Dongshaea marina: one gene and its partner. The main gene of each other region encodes a partner of the protein of the gene in region 2 in a complex. Links are inferred from orthologs where the notes say so. Each region holds a gene or a part of one and is shown on either strand. Other genes may lie near its edges.

The links.
Region 1: the proteins of DB847_RS14140 (region 2) and gcvH are in contact, whole or in part, in a crystal structure (PDB 3A7A), measured with the Escherichia coli proteins. The link is inferred for Dongshaea marina from one-to-one orthologs.

What each region holds. Positions count from the first base shown.
Region 1 is NZ_CP028897.1:3,476,157-3,485,483, reverse strand. What follows is about bases 1-2,913. They hold gcvH (glycine cleavage system protein GcvH), read left to right. Parts: upstream 1-1,218; coding sequence 1,219-1,608; downstream 1,609-2,913. Other genes in these bases: gcvP (aminomethyl-transferring glycine dehydrogenase), read left to right, coding at 1,705-2,913; gcvT (glycine cleavage system aminomethyltransferase GcvT), read left to right, coding at 99-1,193. Outside these bases: more of gcvP, read left to right, coding at 2,914-4,587; DB847_RS16335 (Flp family type IVb pilin), read left to right, coding at 4,899-5,132; DB847_RS16330 (substrate-binding periplasmic protein), read right to left, coding at 5,137-5,883; DB847_RS16320 (GNAT family N-acetyltransferase), read right to left, coding at 6,192-6,725; DB847_RS16315 (ABC transporter substrate-binding protein), read left to right, coding at 6,831-9,077. UniProt on the Escherichia coli protein: The glycine cleavage system catalyzes the degradation of glycine. The H protein shuttles the methylamine group of glycine from the P protein to the T protein.
Region 2 is NZ_CP028897.1:2,985,828-2,995,223, reverse strand. Bases 4,075-7,056 are described here. They hold DB847_RS14140 (lipoate--protein ligase), read right to left. Parts: upstream 6,083-7,056; coding sequence 5,066-6,082; downstream 4,075-5,065. Other genes in these bases: nudC (NAD(+) diphosphatase), read left to right, coding at 6,303-7,056; DB847_RS14145 (DNA N-6-adenine-methyltransferase), read left to right, coding at 4,135-4,662. Also shown: DB847_RS14170 (glycosyl hydrolase family 18 protein), read left to right, coding at 1-2,213; DB847_RS14165 (ABC transporter substrate-binding protein), read right to left, coding at 2,445-3,200; more of nudC, read left to right, coding at 7,057-7,196; DB847_RS14130 (substrate-binding periplasmic protein), read left to right, coding at 7,475-8,125; DB847_RS14125 (hypothetical protein), read left to right, coding at 8,296-8,613; DB847_RS14120 (AI-2E family transporter), read right to left, coding at 8,694-9,396. UniProt on the Escherichia coli protein: Catalyzes both the ATP-dependent activation of exogenously supplied lipoate to lipoyl-AMP and the transfer of the activated lipoyl onto the lipoyl domains of lipoate-dependent enzymes.

The DNA of each region.
Region 1 (9,327 bases), 490 kb from region 2 along the record:
TTGTTTCTTAAATGTTGGCGCGCCGGTATAATCGGGCGGCGCTGCTGACCCAACCCGATGCAGGGTCGGCCCCTAGCAAAGGAGCACTAAGGATTTCTATGAGCAGAAAAACAGCCCTTTATGATAAACACCTGGAAGCTGGCGCCAAGATGGTGGACTTCCATGGTTGGGAGATGCCGATCAACTATGGCTCTCAGCTGGAAGAGCACCATGCGGTGCGTCGCGATGCCGGTATGTTTGATGTCTCTCATATGACGGTCGTGGATCTACAGGGCGAAAAAAGCCAGGCGATGCTGCGCTACCTACTGGCCAATGATGTCGCCAAGCTCAAAACCCCCGGAAAGGCTCTTTATAGTTGCATGCTTAACCCTCAGGGTGGGGTAATCGATGATCTGATCGTCTATTATCTGGCGGATGATCACTATCGGATGGTGGTTAACTCTGCAACCCGTGAAAAAGATCTGGCATGGATCGATCAGCAAGCCACTGCCTTTGGCATTGAGCTGATCGAACGCACTGAGCTTGCGATGATCGCGGTGCAGGGGCCGAACGCGGTCGCTAAGGTTGGGGCTGTTCTGGGCGAAGATCGTCAGCAGCAGCTTGAGGGGATGAAGCCTTTCTTTGGGCGTCAGCTGGGCGATCTCTTTATCGCCAGCACAGGTTATACCGGTGAAAAAGGCTATGAGATCCTGGTGCCGGAATCACAGATTACTGAGCTGTGGCAGGCATTGCTGGATGCGGGGGTAGCCCCCTGTGGCCTGGGAGCCCGTGATACCCTGCGTCTTGAAGCCGGGATGAACCTGTATGGTCAGGATATGGATGAGCAGACCTCGCCGCTGGCGGCAAATTTGGGCTGGACCATAGCCTGGGAGCCCGAGGATCGTGATTTTATCGGCCGAGAAGCCCTGCTGAGCTACAAAGAGGGGCAGGATACAGATAAAATGGTCGGCCTTATCATGGAAAGTAAGGGTGTATTACGTCCGGGCCAGGCCGTGGTGTTTGAAGCCGAGGGCCGTGAGCTGCGTGGCGTGATCACCAGTGGCAGTTTTTCTCCAACGCTGGGCTACAGCATTGCATTTGCACGCGTTCCCCGTCAGATCGGCGAGCAGGCCGAGGTTGAGATCCGAAATAAGCGTGTTGCGGTGCGTGTGGTTAAGGCCGCTTTCGTTCGCAATGGGCAGAGTATTTGCTAAAACGTCCCCAATAGAGGAACCCCCAATGAGTAATATTCCTTCCGAGTTGAAGTACACCACCTCACATGAGTGGATTCGTGTCGAGGAGAATGATGAAGTGGTATTGGGTATTACCGAGCATGCGCAGGAGCTGCTGGGTGATATGGTCTTTGTTGAGCTTCCTGAAGTGGGACGCGAGATTGATGCGGGTGAGGATTGTGCCGTTGCCGAGTCGGTCAAGGCGGCTTCCGATATCTATAGTCCCGTTGGTGGTGAGATCCTTGCGGTCAATGAGGATCTGGAAGATTCCCCCGAAAATGTAAACAGCGATCCTTTTGGTGACGGCTGGATCGTGCGGATCAAGCTGTCTGATCCTTCTGAGCTGGCAGAGCTGCTGGATGCTGAGGCCTACCAGGGCCTCCTTGAAGATGAGTAATTGAGCAACGCCCCGTAAGGGGCGTTACTTTTTGACCTTTGCCGATCGGATCTTTGTGATCTGAGACCTTTACCCCCAATGACAAAGGAACCCTGAATGAGGCTTTCCCTGGCTGAACTGGAACAAAATCAACAATTTATCGATCGTCATATCGGCCCTGATGCCGAACAGACCGCATCCATGTTAAACACCATCGGGGTTGACTCGATGGCTCAGTTGATTGAGCAAACCATTCCACCGACAATCATGAACGCCAAGCCTCTTGGTGTAGGTGCTCCTATGAGCGAGGCCAATGCCCTGTCTCGCTTGCGAAAGATTGCCAGTCAGAACGAACTGCGCAAGAACTATATTGGGTTGGGGTATTATGACACCCTGTTGCCCGGGGTGATCCAGCGTAATGTGCTGGAAAATCCGGGCTGGTATACCGCTTATACACCATATCAGCCGGAGATCGCCCAGGGGCGGCTCGAGGCGCTGTTAAACTTCCAGCAGATGTGTAGCGATCTGAGTGGAATGGAGCTGGCGAACGCTTCTATGCTGGATGAGGCGACGGCGGCGGCCGAAGCGATGGCGATGGCCAAGCGGGTGTCGAAAAATCGTAAGGCGAACACCTTTTTCGTTGCCGAGGATGTTCATCCGCAAACCATAGATGTGGTTCGTGAGCGTGCCAGTTATTTCGGGTTTGAACTGGTTGTGGCACCGGCGGCCGAGGTGGTGAATCACACCCTGTTTGGAGCCCTGTTCCAGTACCCCTCGACCACGGGTGAACTGCTGGATCTGCGTCCCTGGACCGAATCTTTGCATCAGCAAAAGGCGATCTCCTGTGTGGCGACGGATCTATTGTCTCTGACCCTGTTGACCCCTCCGGGTGAGATGGGAGCCGATATTGTGGTGGGAAGCAGCCAGCGTTTTGGGGTGCCCATGGGTTACGGTGGCCCCCATGCCGCCTTCTTTGCGACCCGGGAGTCTTTTAAGCGTGCGTTACCCGGAAGGGTTATCGGTGTCTCTCAGGATAGACACGGCAACAAGGCGTTGCGGATGGCCCTGCAGACCCGAGAGCAGCATATCCGTCGTGAAAAGGCTAACTCTAATATCTGTACCGCTCAGGTGTTACTGGCCAACATGGCCGCATTCTATGCGGTTTATCATGGACCTCAGGGGCTCAAGACCATAGCACAGCGAGTCCACCGCCTGACCGATATTCTGGCTAAGGGCCTGATGGACAGGGGATATCGCCTGAGCCACGATAGCTGGTTTGATACCATTACCCTGGAAACCAGTGAGCGGGGGGCGATTCTCAAGCGTGCCGAGATGCATAAGGTGAACCTGAGAATGGATCGCCCGGGTGAGATCGGGATCTCCTTGGATGAGACCACCTCGGTTGCCGATGTTGCTGAGCTGTTTGATGTGTTGCTGGGGAAGGAGCATGGGCTGGATGTCAGGGCCCTGGATCGGGAGCTGATCCAACACCCTTACCACTCGATTAAACCTGCTTTGCAGCGCAGCAGTGATTACCTGACCCACGAGGTGTTTAATCGCTACCACTCAGAAACCGAGATGCTGCGTTACCTGCATCGCCTGGAGCGCAAGGATCTGACCCTAAACTACGGCATGATCCCTCTGGGTTCCTGCACCATGAAGCTCAATGCAACCTCCGAGATGCTGCCGGTGAGCTGGCCCGAGTTTAGCCGGATGCATCCATTTGCTCCTCTGGAGCAGGCCAAAGGCTATTTGCAGCTGATCGATGAGCTGCGTGATGCCCTGGCCAAGGTCACCGGCTATGATTCGGTCTGCATGCAGCCAAACTCAGGTGCCTCGGGAGAGTACGCAGGCTTGCTGGCGATTCAGAAATACCATGCTTCGCGTGGTGAGGGAGAGCGTAACGTCTGTCTCATTCCAAGCTCCGCCCATGGTACCAATCCCGCCTCGGCTCAGATGGCGGGTCTCAAGGTCGTGGTGGTTGCCTGTGATAAAGAGGGCAACATCAGCCTGGATGATCTCACGGCCAAAGCTGAGCAGCATCAGGAGGAACTCTCCTGCGTGATGGTGACCTACCCATCCACCCACGGGGTGTATGAGGAAACAATTCAGGCGGTATGTGAGATCGTGCATCGCTGTGGTGGCCAGGTCTATCTGGATGGTGCCAATATGAATGCTCAGGTTGGTCTGACCAATCCGGGATATATAGGTGCCGATGTTTCTCACCTGAACCTGCATAAGACCTTTGCTATTCCTCACGGTGGCGGTGGTCCGGGCATGGGACCTATCGGGATCAAGTCTCACTTAGCGCCTTTTGTGGCGGGCCATAGCCTGGTCAAAGAGGGATTAGCCAGCGATGATAACGGAGCTGTCTCTGCGGCACCCTTTGGCTCAGCCAGTATCTTGCCAATCAGCTGGATGTACCTGGTGATGCTGGGGGATGAGGGCCTCAAGCGTTCTACCGAGGTGGCGATCCTCAATGCCAACTATGTTGCACATCGCTTGAAGGATGCCTATCCGGTCCTGTATACCGGCCGTCATCACAGGGTGGCTCATGAGTGCATCATCGATCTGCGGCCACTGAAGGAGCAGACCGGGATCACCGAGCTGGATATCGCCAAACGTCTGATGGATTACGGCTTCCATGCGCCGACCATGAGCTTCCCGGTTGCTGGTACTCTGATGATTGAGCCAACTGAGTCTGAATCTAAGTATGAGTTGGATCGATTCATCGAGGCGATGCTGTCGATTCGTGCCGAGATCGACAAGGTTGGGTGCGGCGAGTGGCCGGCTGAGGATAACCCCTTGGTCAATGCCCCCCACACTGAGCTGGATCTGATGCAGCCCGAGTGGGGTCATCCATATTCACGTGAAGAGGCGGCTTATCCGGCAGCTTGTGAGCGTGGCAATAAGTTCTGGCCAACCGTGGCCCGGGTGGATGATGTGTATGGCGATCGCCATCTGTTCTGCTCCTGTGTACCGGTAGAAGAGTACGCTTAATATATCCTGAAATCTCAGGTGTAAAAATCCGGCCCAGGTGGCCGGATTTTTATGGCCCAGGGTGAGCCTAGGGCTTTTTCAGCTGCGGTGGTGAGCACAAAAGTGAAAGCACTAAGCTGATTTACAAAGAGTATGAGGGTGACCTGTCGGTCATAAGTTATCCCGATCACAGAGGTTGAAAAATAAGATTGCCATTCTCAAATGGCTGAGGGAGCATGTAAGGACTCAGTTACATGAGCCTGGCTCATAAAATAACTGGGGGCAGCAAGGGAGCTGCAACGACAGACTGAAGAACTCAGGAGGAGTTTAAGATGGATCTTATCGCAATCGATTGCCGTAAGTTATATCGTGCCACTTCGAATTCTCTCATCACCTTTATCCGCAATGAACGAGGCAGTAATGCCATTGAATATGCCTTGATTGGCGTTGCTGTAGCCGGCCTTGAGAGCCATTTTTTTGGAAGTCATGGCCCGGTCATTGAAGCGATCGGCGGCTTATTTAATCACTTGGCCGATATTTTGAATCAGGCGGCGCAGATGCACTAATGTTTCACTGAACACCAAAGGAGCTCATCAGCTCTTTGAGGCGGCCGTTCGCGCGAATGGTCGCCAGCCCCTGACGGTAAACCTCAATGATCTCCTTGTGTTGAGGGTGCTCTTTACCGATCAAAACGAACATAGGTTCACTCTGAAAGGTGGTGGTATCCTGGCCAATTTCACGGGCGATGTTAAATGGCAGCAGGCTGAGAAAGTAGCTACAGACGATCACATCACAGGGAAACACATCGATTCGCTGGCGGTAGAGCTTCTTGAGGTTGGCGCTCTCATCTTTTCCATACTCAGAGTTTGTGGACTTTAAGAGTGGGGTAAATTCGGCGCCGTAGGAGTAGTTACGCAGGATACCTATTTTTGCCGACAGGAGCTGTGTTCGGTTTTGCCAGTGAAAGGGTTTGGCCTTATTAAAGAACAGGCGACGCTCGACCGAAAGTCCCATCGGTATTGCACTGAAGCTCTGCTGCCTCTTGGGCGTCATCGCCCAGGGGAGGGTGATATCTATGGCTCCGGCCTGAACCAGCCGAATTGCCCGGGACCAGGAGGTATACTGGATCTTTAGGGATACACCCTGACTGGCGAAGGCTTCAGTTGCTATGGCGTTGGCGAGACCGCCTTTTTCCAATTTTACAGAGGTGTAGGGAGGCCATTCACCGCTGGCTACAGTAACCTGGGTTAAGGCTCGGGCCTGGGATAGCCTTACAGCAAGGGCGAAAACTAAAACCAGCGAGCGGAGATAGGCCATGGCGGTGAGCTTCAGTTGAGCTTTAACTCCATTATAGCTACCGCGCTGACTGAGAAAGGCAGATACAAAAAAGCCCGCTCGATGAGCGGGCTTAGAAATGTGGCGGAGAGATAGGGATTTGAACCCTAGAAGGGCTATTAACCCTTGCCGGTTTTCAAGACCGGTGCTTTCAACCACTCAGCCATCTCTCCGAAACGAGGCGCATCATACCGAGCGGTGAGGAGGCTGTAAAGGGGATTTTTTCTGTTTGGCTGAAACTTGCTCAGATTTGCGTTTGACTGGCTAATATCCCGGCAAACCCCAGGGTTTCAGGCTGGAACGGCTTGAGGTTTGACAAGCTCGTAGTATTCCATCGGCTCATCTGCCTCTCTTCCCGGGTAGGCTGCGGGTTGTAATCCTGCTTTTTGCATCACTCGTCCGGAGGCTGGGTTTCGCACCTTATGCCGACTATGGATCCGTGTGAGGCTTAATTTCTCAAATCCAAACTTGATGACAACCAGGGCCGCTTCGGTGCAATAGCCTTTTCCCCAGAAAGGAACACCAACCCAGTAGCCAAGCTCGGCTTCTCCCCCTTCAATATCGAACAGCGAAATCGCACCTATGATCTCTTCAGGCGTTTCCCTGAGGCACAGGGCATAGGCAGCCAGCCTCTTTTTTTTCCAGCCCGGCTGATGTGCAGAAATCCAGGTTTCGGCCATACCATCCAGGTAGGGGTGAGGGATGCTGCCACTGACGGAGGCGATTCGAATGTCTCCGGCATAAAGCTTAACTCGTGGAGCATCGGCCAAACAAAATGGCCGGAGTAGTAAGCGTGAGCTGGTCAGAGTTGGCTGTTCAATCATAGGCATTCCTTTCGCTTTTGGGTTGTCTTGGTTCGTTTTTTGAACTCCTGACTGTACTACACTTTACTGAGTGCAATCCAATCTTGCCGGATCAGGGATGCCATTATGTCAAAGCTCAGTCTGCTGTTACTTGTAACCCTTTTTTCCTGCCAGCATCTGTTTGCCCAAACTCTGGTGATCAGTGGTCAAAACCGGATGCCTTTTAGTGGGCGCAGTGGATCCTCTGTACCTGGCTACATGGTCGAGGTAACCCGTGCAATTTTTGAGAGCAAGGGTTACAAGGTGGAGTATCGCTCCATGCCCTGGAGAAGGGCTCTTCATCAGGTGGATAACGGCATAGCGGATGCGGTGTTGGGAGCCAACCGGGCGGAGGCCCGGGGAATGCTGCTCCCCGAGGAGAGCTTTGGATTTGTGGAAGATGTGTTCTATGTCAAAAAGGGCGAGCCCTGGCGCTTTGTTGGGCTCAACTCACTAAGTGGGATGCGCCTTGGGGTTGTGGGTGGCGTCGAGTATGGCCCTGAGATAGCAGATTACATCCGTAAGAATGAGGGGACTAAATATGTGCAGATCCTCTATGGAGAGGATGTTCCTGCCAGAAATCTCGATAAGCTCCTCTATGGACGGACGGATATCGTGGTGCTTCCCTCTCAGGTTGAGCGCTGGGTGCGGAAAACAAAAGAGATCCCACTCGGCGAGATTGTCAGCCGTGGCACCATAGGCCAGGAGAAAGATATTTTTATCGCCTTTGCCCAGGGTAAAAAAGACTCTGAACAATTGGCGAAGCTATTTAGTGATGGGATCCGAGAATTACGCCAGTCGGGAAAACTCAAAATTATCCTGGATCGATATGGACTTCAGGATTGGAAACCCCAGCTGAAAAAAGGCTCCAGCATGGAGTTTGTTTATGCAGAATCCGCAGAGCCGGTAACACTGGATCCGGCTGAGGCTTACGATCTACAGTCCGGGACTGTGATTAATCTTATTTTTGATGGCCTGGTGCGTTATCGGGATGATTCGACCGAGGTGGAGCCGGATCTTGCAAAATCCTGGGAGATCCGTAACAAGGGAACCGAGTGGATATTTCAGCTGCGCCAGGGGATCCGATTTCATGATGGCACGGCGCTGGATGCTGATGCTGTAGTCTTCAGTTTCCGTCGCCAGTTTGATAAAGCATTTCCTGAGTATACCCCGGATCTGGTGTATGCCGATTTTACCTTTAAGAATGTAAAAAGCGTTGTTGCCCTGGATAAGTACAGAGTAAAGATCACTCTGGACAACCCCTATGCTCCTTTCCTGGCGAATATGGCGATGGCGGCCGCCAAAATTATCAGCCCGTCTGCTTACAAGACAGAGGGGGTCTCTTTTAACAAGCACCCGGTGGGGACGGGGCCCTTTGTTTTTGAGCGCTGGCAACCGGGTAAAGAAATAGTGCTACGCAGCAACTTGGAGTATTGGCGGGGAAAATCCTACATAGATAAGTTGACCTATAAAGTGGTGCCGGGAAATCAGCTAATGAAAGAGTTTCTTTCCGGAAAGCTGGATGTGGTGGGTGGACTGCAGCCCGAAGAGGCGCTGGTTGTCGAGAATAATGCCACCACCAGTCTGCAGATGGGTAATGTGATGCATGTGAAGTACCTGGCGATGAATATGGAGCTGGAGCCTTTTAATAAGCTCAAGGTGCGCCAGGCGATCAATCATGCCATCGATAAAAAATTGATTATCAATGATGTGACTCAGGGCTTTGCGATCCCGGCTGTCAATCCTATGCCGCCCTCTATGTGGGGCTATAACCATGAGATCCAGGATTATGCTTATGATCCGGCGCGAGCCCGTGAGCTTCTTAAAGAGGCAGGCTATCCCGATGGATTTGAAACCAGCATCGCTTATCGGGGCCGGTTGGATAATGAGCGGTTAGGGGCCATCATCAAGCGCAATCTAGATCAGGTAGGGATCCGGGTGGAGTTAAAATCGATGACCCGGGAGGCTTATTTCCCCTGGGTTGATCAGGGCAAGCATCAGATGGCCTTCGGTCGCTGGTTTGGCGACAATGGAGACCCCGATAACTTCCTGTATGTACTGCTTGATTATGATAATGCGGTTAAAGGCAAGGCATCCAACTATGCGTTTTATCGCAGCGAGCCCCTGCATGAGCTGCTGCTGGCAGCTCAATCCAGCCAGAAGCGCCAGCAGCGGATCACTCTCTACCGGCAGGCTCAGAGCATCATCAACCAGGATGCACCCTGGGTACCTCTGTATCACAAGCAATACATTATCGCCAAAAGCGAGCAGGTCCATGGGGTGATCCCACACCCCACCGGCCTGGTGCGCTTCTACCGCGCCTGGGTGGAGTGATGGCCGGGGCTTAGGGTATGCCGAGTTGGCTTCCCGGGTAAATAGCAGACTCTATGGTGCTGCCATTGGGGGATGTTGAAGCTACTTGAGGTGCTGACAGGGGAGTGACTGACTCTCATCAAAGATAATTCCCTTAATCTTGCCCTATGAAAATGATAAATAGCCGTGTATGATTCAGAATTGGCCTAAGTGTAGAGGGATGGCTTGCCGCTGGTGAGCATCTCATAGTCGTTGAATGTTTTCTCAACTC
Region 2 (9,396 bases):
TCCTGATCGCGGATACAGATGGTAGTCACCTGGCACCGCTCAATGTGCCACTGCGGGAAAATAATAAACCCTATACCAACACCTCGGGCAAGGTGGTGGGGGCTTACTATGTGGAGTGGGGGGTCTACGGACGAAAATTTGAGGTCAATAAGATCCCGGCGCAAAATCTAACCCACATCCTGTATGGGTTTATTCCCATCTGTGGCGGCGATGGGATCAACGACAGCCTCAAGTCGATTAGTGGTAGTTTTGAGGCCCTGCAGCGCTCCTGCGCCGGACGCGAGGATTTTAAGGTCTCCATCCATGATCCCTGGGCTGCTCTGCAGATGCCTCAGGGAGATCTCAAAGACTGGGACGAGCCCTACAAGGGAAACTTCGGCAATCTGATGGCGCTCAAGAAGGCTTACCCTGATCTTAAGATTTTACCCTCCATCGGTGGTTGGACCCTCTCCGATCCCTTCTTCTTTATGGGAGATAAGAGTAAGCGCGATCGTTTTGTGGCCTCTGTTAAAGAGTTTCTTAAGACCTGGAAGTTTTTCGATGGGGTGGATATCGATTGGGAGTACCCGGGAGGTAAGGGGGCGAATACGAGCCTGGGAAGTGGTACGGATGGTCAGACTTACTTGCTGTTGATGCAGGATCTGCGCACCATGCTCAATGAGCTGGGGGATGAGACCGGACGTTACTATGAGTTGACATCGGCGGTCGGTGCCGGGGATGATAAGATTGCCAAAGTCAATTATCAGGCGGTCCAGTCCCATATGGATCACATCTTCGTGATGAGCTATGACTTCAACGGGGCCTGGAGCAATACCGAGCTGGGGCATCAGACGGCGATCTATGCTCCCAACTGGGATCCCAGCACCAGCTACACCACGGACAATGGGATCCGGGCGCTGCTGGCTCAGGGGGTGAATCCATCCAAGCTGGTGGTCGGGGCTGCCATGTATGGACGGGGCTGGACCGGAGTTCATGGTTACAGCAATGACAACCCCTTTACCGGAACCGCAACCGGGCCGGTCAAGGGGACCTGGGAAAATGGGGTGGTGGATTATCGGCAGATCGTCAATGAGTATATGGGCAGTGGCTGGGAGTATCGTTATGATACGGTTGCCGAGGCCCCCTATGTGTTTAACCCCTCAACCGGGGACCTTATCACCTTTGATGATCCCCCCTCGGTGAAAGCCAAGGGGCAATATGTGCTCAATCTTCAGCTGGGAGGCCTGTTTGCCTGGGAGATCGATGCCGACAATGGGGATATCCTCAATGCGATGCATGAGGGCCTTGGCCATGGTGGGGATACACCTCCTGAAAATCAGCCACCGATTGCCAATGCCGGAGCCGATCAGAGTGTGACCGGGCCGGTAGATTTGGTGTTGGATGGCTCTTCCTCCCGGGATCCGGAGCAGGGGGCCCTGACCTATCGGTGGCAGCAGCTCTCCGGTCCTGAAGTCGAACTGCGCGATGCCGAACAGGCCCGGGCGAAGGTCACTCTGGGAGCAACCACAGTAGAGCAGAGTTATCAGTTTGAGCTAACGGTGACCGATGATCACCAGCTGGTAGCAAAAGATCTGGTGACTATTATCAATCAGGCGCCTGAGCCCAATCGGGCACCACAAGTTTCTCTGACAGAGAGCTTGAGTGTGAAATCAGGTGAGCAGCTCAATATCACAGCCCAGGCTAGTGATCCAGATGATGATCCGCTTAGCTATCAGTGGACCCTTCCCGCAGGTTGGAGTGCCGATGATCTTACTGGTGCAACCCTGGTTGCTACCGCGCCACAGCTCTCAGAAGACACTGAATTTACCTTGAGTGTGCGGGTCTCGGACGGTGCGTTAGATGCCCTGGCATCGACCCGGGTACTGGTAACCGCGGCTGGCTCAGGTGAGCAATGTGCGACCACAGATCCCGGGGCGGGAGCTGAGTCTCCCTGGAGCTCAGCCACCATCTATAACACGGGAGATAGGGTGAGTCACGACGGACTGGTGTGGCAGGCCAAGTGGTGGACCCAGAATAACCAACCCTCTCGCACCAGTGGTCCATGGGAGCTGGTGAGTGAGGTTGAGCTTGGCTGGGCGTCGGCAGTGGTCTATAACGGTGGTGATGAAGTGAATCACGATGGAGCGCGTTGGCGAGCCAAATGGTGGACTCAGGGTAATGAGCCAGGGGTTCATGAGGTTTGGGTGAATATCGGGGAGGCGACTTGCCCCTAAGTTGGTGTAGAGGGCTTTAAGCTGTGAGAGATACCCCATCAGGAGTGATTCTGGTGGGGTACTTTTTGATGGGGAAGAACCTCTAAGGGATTGAAGCGCACTGTAGGTATGAGCAACCGAACAAGTGAAGCTTTCAGATACCTTCATTGGTGATAAATAGGGCAGATTTACATATATGTAGATGCTAAGGATAGGGGTTTAGTTATGCTTACTATGTTAGTGGCACACGGCCTATTTCTCTGAAGATTTAAGCATTCCGGATTCTTTATCAATCTTTCCGGATGAAAATAATATTGCTATAGCAGCATCAACTCTATTTTTTATCTCATCATAATTATTTGAACTTTTTGATAGAGCGAATGTTTGATTTACATAGTTTATTTCTTTGAAGTAGACCTGATCACTATCGGATAAAAACATATCCATCTTTGCTTTATTAGCATATAGGAATGGTGAGCGATGTTTAAGTAACATATTTACTGCTGATTCAATCGTTTTAGGTTTATAGATCGTGAGTTTTCCTTCAGTCTCTGCCTGCCACACGCCCGGCAGTACCGCTAAGCTCCAGCCCAAAACCGCGATGATACTCTTTCCATAAAACCCTTTAGTATCTATGGGTATTTGGCTCTCGGGTAGGGTGGAGTAGATGCCTATCTTTGCGGGCATATTAAACTGTGTAAAATAAGCACGATTTCTCAGTATCTTTTTTTGTACCGGGCTGTTGACTACAGAGCCGAAGTGAATCGTTCCATAGATTAAGCCATTTTCTAATCTCTTCTTTGGAAGTGGATGAAAGCTACAATTTAGAGTTGCATGTTCACAGATAGCCTTAAAAGAGTCGACCATAGGGCCATGAGCCGTTTTCGATGTTGAATCATAATAATAGATAGGAAATCCATCCGTCACACCGACATTAACATCAATAGGGGTTAGCTTTGCATTAACATAACTTGTTACGATTAATAAAAACAAGATGTTATATTTCATATGCTTCCCTAATCCTTGTTACTCATGCCCGGGTGAACTAAGGACCCAGTAGCTATTTTTCCTCATCGTTAAGTCTAGACCGCTCAGCAAAACCTATCATGCGCCCTGCATCTCTACCCTATGAATCAGGGCGTACCTCTTGAGGAATACCCGTCGGAGCTATCGGCGTATTGGCTTGTCGTATCGAGATATCCTGGGAGGATCGTCATGTTCAGAGTTAGAAGCAGTGCTTGCAGTGCTTGTGAGGGGTTTAATTGGGTGGGGTCTCAGTTCTGAGTATCCTGAATTTGTTTCGCTGCTTGCCACGGGAGCAGGCGTTGGCGTTTATTTTCGACAAAATGGGCAATAGAGAAGCGTTTTGTGTGGAATTTGGCCGAACGATCAAGGAATTACAAAAAGGGAGTTGACTCTCACCCCCAGAAAGATAGAATGCATCTCGCACTCGGGACAGAACAACATCTGAAACGAAATGCAAAGCGGGAATAGCTCAGTTGGTAGAGCACAACCTTGCCAAGGTTGGGGTCGCGAGTTCGAGTCTCGTTTCCCGCTCCAATATGAAGGCGCGTTGGCAGAGTGGCTATGCAGCGGATTGCAAATCCGTGGACCTCGGTTCGACTCCGGGACGCGCCTCCAGTTTGCCCGGATGGTGGAATTGGTAGACACAAGGGATTTAAAATCCCTCGCTGGTTACAGCGTGACGGTTCAAGTCCGTCTCCGGGCACCATCATTCAAGCCAAATGGCTTATCAAACCACGCTCGACGTGGTTTTTTGCTATCTGGCGTTCGGTAATTCATCTGCGATAAGCCGCTCAGCCCATGACTGCATGCTCAGCACTGCCGATTAAATGCTTCATCCAAACAGGTCAGGCACTTAACGTTGAGCTAGACAACGACTTGCCAGCGCTCATGACACCCATCACCTTAGGAGTTTTCCATGACTGAAGCAGTCACCATGCATATCGGCAATCACTCTGCGCTGAATAACGATGAATGGAATACCCCGGCTCAATATATTGAGGCTGCCAGGAAGGTGATGGGCTCAATTGATGTTGATCCGGCGAGTAATCCGGTAGCACAGCTCTCGGTGCGCGCCAAACGCTTTTATAGCCGAGAGAACTCAGGGCTGGCTGCTGAGGCAAACTGGCGAGGAAACCTGTGGATGAACCCGCCCTATAGCCGGGGGCTTCTCGGTGATTTCTGTAGCCGCTTACTAGCAGAGCTAGAGGCTGGCAGGGTCAAACAAGCGATCGTCCTGGTGAACTCGGGAACCGAAACCAAGCCTTACCAGGCGATGCTGTCTAAAGCCTCAGCCCTGTGTTTCCCCAGTAAGCGGATCCGCTTTATCCGGCCAACCGGGGAGGTGGGCGGAAACCCCAACAAGGGACAAACCTTCTTCTATTTTGGGGATAATCCCCAAGGCTTCTCTGAGATGTTTAGCCAGTTTGGTTATGTGTGGGGTTAGGGGCGCTAACGTTATTATCTATACCACTTATCTGAGTATTGCGATTTTCAGCTAAGCTGCATTAATGCCGGGGTGCCGGCAGCACATTACTTTTGTATCGCCAAAAGTAATCAAAAACTCGCTCCGTACTGTGAGTCCCTCCACAGAACTACGCAGCTCGACGGTTACCATCCCTGATAACCCTCCCAGCTCGGTATCCCTACCTCGCGTTTCATTGCTCTGGGAGCAATTACACCCTGTCTCGGAAAAAGAGCATTGAACAGTTCGCCTTCACAGCTGCTCAGAGGCTGGATAATTGTTCCGAAGACATCCACTGCGCAGTCACCCCTAAATAGTGTGACTCTGAGCGACGCAACCCCATTACCTGATCAAGCTATTTAAGCTATGTGGTACAAGGGGCCTCTTAGGCGACAGCGGTTTTCAGCCAGCTCTGAAGCTCCATCAGCTCACCCAGGCGGTTTGGATAGCGCTTGGTAATTTGTGCGACGGTTGCTGTGATCTCCTGCGCCCGGTAGGCCTGGCCAGACAAGGCATCCGCAAATGCCTCAAGCGGCTCAGGATTGAGGCTGTCACTGAAGACCCGGGCTTTCTCTATCTGCGCCTGTTTGACATCCAGGTGTAGCTCGACGTTGCCCCAGCTAAAGCGTTCATCCAGGGTATACATGAACTCAGGGGTTTTTCCAAAATTCCACTCCCATTGACTCTGCCTGGCAAAGGTCTCTTCAAACTTGGGGAGCTCGGGCATCTTGTCGACCGTGATCAGTTCAGGCTTTACGCGTTCACCATAGAAGTTAAAAAACGCCTCCATGATCGCATCACAGACGCTTTGATGATCGAGCTCAGGCTTAAGATCACAAAGGTTAGTGACCCGGGAGCGCACCGAGGTGATCCCCTTGGCCTGCAGCTTCTTTGGATCCGGGGTAAGGTAGTTGCCAAGGCGGGATAGATTGGCGTTCAGCAGCAGGGTACCGTGATGAAAGCCTCTATCCAGGGTTTCGCGGTAGGCGGATCCCGAAAATTTACGCTCCCCGAGGCTGTCCTCAACCACCAGATCATTACGGCCGGTGGCCTTGCCCTGGATCCCAAGCTGCTCCAGGGCACTAAGGATGATCCGGGTTGAGACCGATTTATCGTATTCGGGCTTGCCGGTCATGAAGGTAAAGTTGCTGTTTCCCAGATCCTGAAAGACGGCTCCCCCGCCACTTTGCCGGCGAGCCAGGGTGATCCCATCTTGCTGCATCTTGCGGGTATTGCACTCCCGCCAGGGGTTTTGAGCTCGCCCGATCACAACAGTGTCAGCGTTACGCCACAGGAAAAGCACCCGTTGAGCCGTCGACATGGAGCGAAATATACACTCTTCAACGGCCAGGTTAAACCAGGGGTTGGTTGAGGTGGAAACGAAAACTCTCAGACTGGCCATGAACGGTATACCTGACTACTGTGATAGGGTATTAAGGAGCGCCCAATGTACTCGATTCTTTTTTCAGGGTAAAGAGGATCTTCGCTGCCCGAGTGGTTCCTAATAGTCATGACTCGCTATGGTGGATGTGCAGCTGAACTTGGATTGGGGCTGTTTGAGTCATAATGACTCAGATATAATCCTGCATCCATTCTTAATCCATCACTGCGGTGTCGATTGCATGAAAAGACCTTACCCCTTCTTTAGTCAAAACCCCCTGGACCGCTTGGACAAGGTCCGGTCTGATCCGGAGCAGATCCGGACCCTGAGTCAACTGGATAGCTCCCGGTTCCTGCTTTTGAATGGGGCTTGTGTGATGGTCGACGATTCAAGTGGCTCTTGTCTCTTTTCTGCGGCTATCATCCGGCAGGCCCAGATTACTGAAGATGAGCTGATCCTGCTCGGCGCCTACCAGGGAGTAAATTATTTTGCGGCAAGTAGTAGGGGGGCTCCTCAGGCACAGATAAGCCCAATGCCAATTCGCGAGTTTGCCCATACTCCTCAGGCTTCAGAATATCTTTTGGGGATTGTGGCCCAGGCAGCAAGTGCGCTGAACTGGCACAGGGATAATCCCTGTTGTTCTCGTTGTGGTGCGAAAACCCGGGTGACCCATGGGGGCTGGCGCCGGGACTGCAGTGAATGTGACAGCAAACACTTTCCCAGAGTCGATCCGGTAGTCATCATGCTGGTGACCCAGGGAGATCACTGCTTATTGGGACGTGGGGTACATTTTCCTGAAAATCATTACTCCTGCCTGGCGGGGTTTGTTGAACCCGGAGAAACCCTCGAAGATGCAGCCCTGCGAGAGCTCTATGAAGAGGCCGGAATCGAGGGGGAGGAGGTTAATTATCTCTTTTCTCAGCCCTGGCCTTTTCCTTGTGCACTGATGGCGGGAATGCGCCTTGAAGCCAAAACACGAGCCCTGGCTCTGGATTCTGATGAGCTGGCCGATGCGATCTGGGTGGATAAACAGACGGTCAAAGCGGTTCTCACCGAAGGAGCCGATAGCTCTTTTACCTTGCCCAGACGAGATGCCATCGCCCGAGATCTGCTGGAGCTGTGGGTTTCTGAGTAGCTTTGGGCAAAGTGAAGCCATTGCGGGGGTTAGAATTCCGACTAAAGCTCAACTAAACTGATAATAGTTCTTATTACTATCGGAGCTGGGCTTTGGGGTGTCTGTTTGGGCAACTGTTGGCTCAACCCGTTGCTGTAAAAGCTTGTTTGCAAAGAGCGTTTGTTACATTCACTGGCTGGCCAGGCTTGTTGTTACTGGCCTGCTTCGGTTTATCACCCAGAGCCTATGGCGATCCATTTACCTTTTACACCCACAACCTATCCCGACAGGTAACCTGCATGGAGCACTGGTGCGAAGGGATCCCCCGGCAGGGGAAGCGAGCCTTTCAAGTGGAGGTTGTTAACACCTTGGCTGAGCAACTCGGATATGATGTACCGATGCGTGAGGTTCCGTTTAAGCGGGGTCTTTACGCCGTACAAACCCGAAAAAATATCGTCTTTTTTGCGGTACAGCGCACGGCCGAGCGAGAGAAAACGGTGCAATGGGTGGGGCCCATCTCCGCAGGGACCGACTATTTTTACGAGTGGCGCAGTCGGCCGACCGGGATCCGCTCTTTGAGTGATGCCAGGGACCTTAAAATCTGTGTGCTCAATGGTTCGGTTCATGACCGGCTATTGACCGGGATGGGGTTTACCGCGCTGTCCAGAAATAAAAACTATGCCACCTGTTTCGGGCTGCTCAAGCGTGGCAGGGTTGCCCTGGCGATCACTTCAGAAGACTCTATCGAGCATAAGCTAAGTGCCCATGAAATCTCTCCCGAGTTGGTCCGCAAGACTCCGGTGGTGGTGTTACAGGGGCAGCACTATATTGCGATGTCCAAAAATATTGCTTCCAGTGAGGTCGCACGCTGGAACCGGGCCCTGCAGGAGCTCAAACAGAGCGGGTATATTCGTAAATTGGCCAGACGTTTTCTCGAGCCTGCCTCATGATCTTTTGATCGCCGACTGTACCGATTTCTGTTAAGTCATCCCCTCTGGCTGGGAGCTTAGTCACATTTGATCCGACATACACAGGCGATGACCCTGTTTTCCTGTTCAGCGGTGGTCAGTTTGATTAAGATGAGCTCTGTCCCAATCGATTGTAAAGGAGAACAATGATAATGGACCATACCATTGCACATCTGCAGTTGTTACGTCAGGGAGACGGTAAATGGGGACTTGCTCATGAGGAGAGGGAAGAGGAGTTATCCCGGTCACCTTATCCATCGGATGCTGAATATCGTATCGACCGCGATCTGTTCAGGCTCAAACTCGAAGAACATCATATTCAAAATGGCGATCAGAACTTAAGTTGGGAGCGTATCGATCATATGCTGGAGGATTTCAGGGATCTTCTTGAGCAGAAGTACCGGGATCATGGAGAAGCGACCCGCAGAGCCGCATATGTGGCGGCCAACTACTTTGACATCGAGGCTTAGGGTTTATCCAGGCTGACAGTGAGCCTTATCTTATCCTTGTGAAAACCCTCCGAGTCCGGAGGGTTTTTTAGTTTGAGCGATCAGTGCCTGTCCTGATAATCGAGAAAATCTTTAAACTCGGTCTCATACAGATGAAACAGCACCAGGGTGATGGCGATCACCAGCGGCCCGTAGATGAGGCCCATCAGGCCAAACATGCTGATCCCTCCCATCAATGAAAAGAAGATCACCACGGTTCCCATCGATGCTGCGCCTTGCATAAACCAGGGTCTTAAGAAGTTATCGATGGAGCCGACGATTAAAATGCTCCAGGCCAGCAGAAAGATCCCCCACTGCCATTGACCGGTGATAAACAGAAATAGCACCGCAGGAACCCAGATAAGAGCTGTGCCTACCACAGGGATCAGTGAGGCAAAGGCCATGATGCTGCCCCAAAACAACCCAGGGATCCCAACGATCCAAAAGCCAATACCACCGGCGATTCCCTGAGTGACGGCCGTCAGAAAGGAGCCCAGCAGAGCAGATTTGGAAACGGTTTTGATCTCACGCATCAGGATCTCCTCCTGACTGCGGGAAAGGGGCAGGGCATGGTGGAAAAAACGCACTATGCTGTCGTAATCGCGCAGAATAAAAAACAGCACAAACAGCATCAGCACAAAGCTGAAGATAAAGTGGGTGACATCACCGGCGATCTCGGCACTGATCCCCAAGGCATTTTTCCCCATCTTGGATGCTGCTGCGATCAGATCCTGGGAGATACTGGTGTTTTTCAGCTTATCCAGG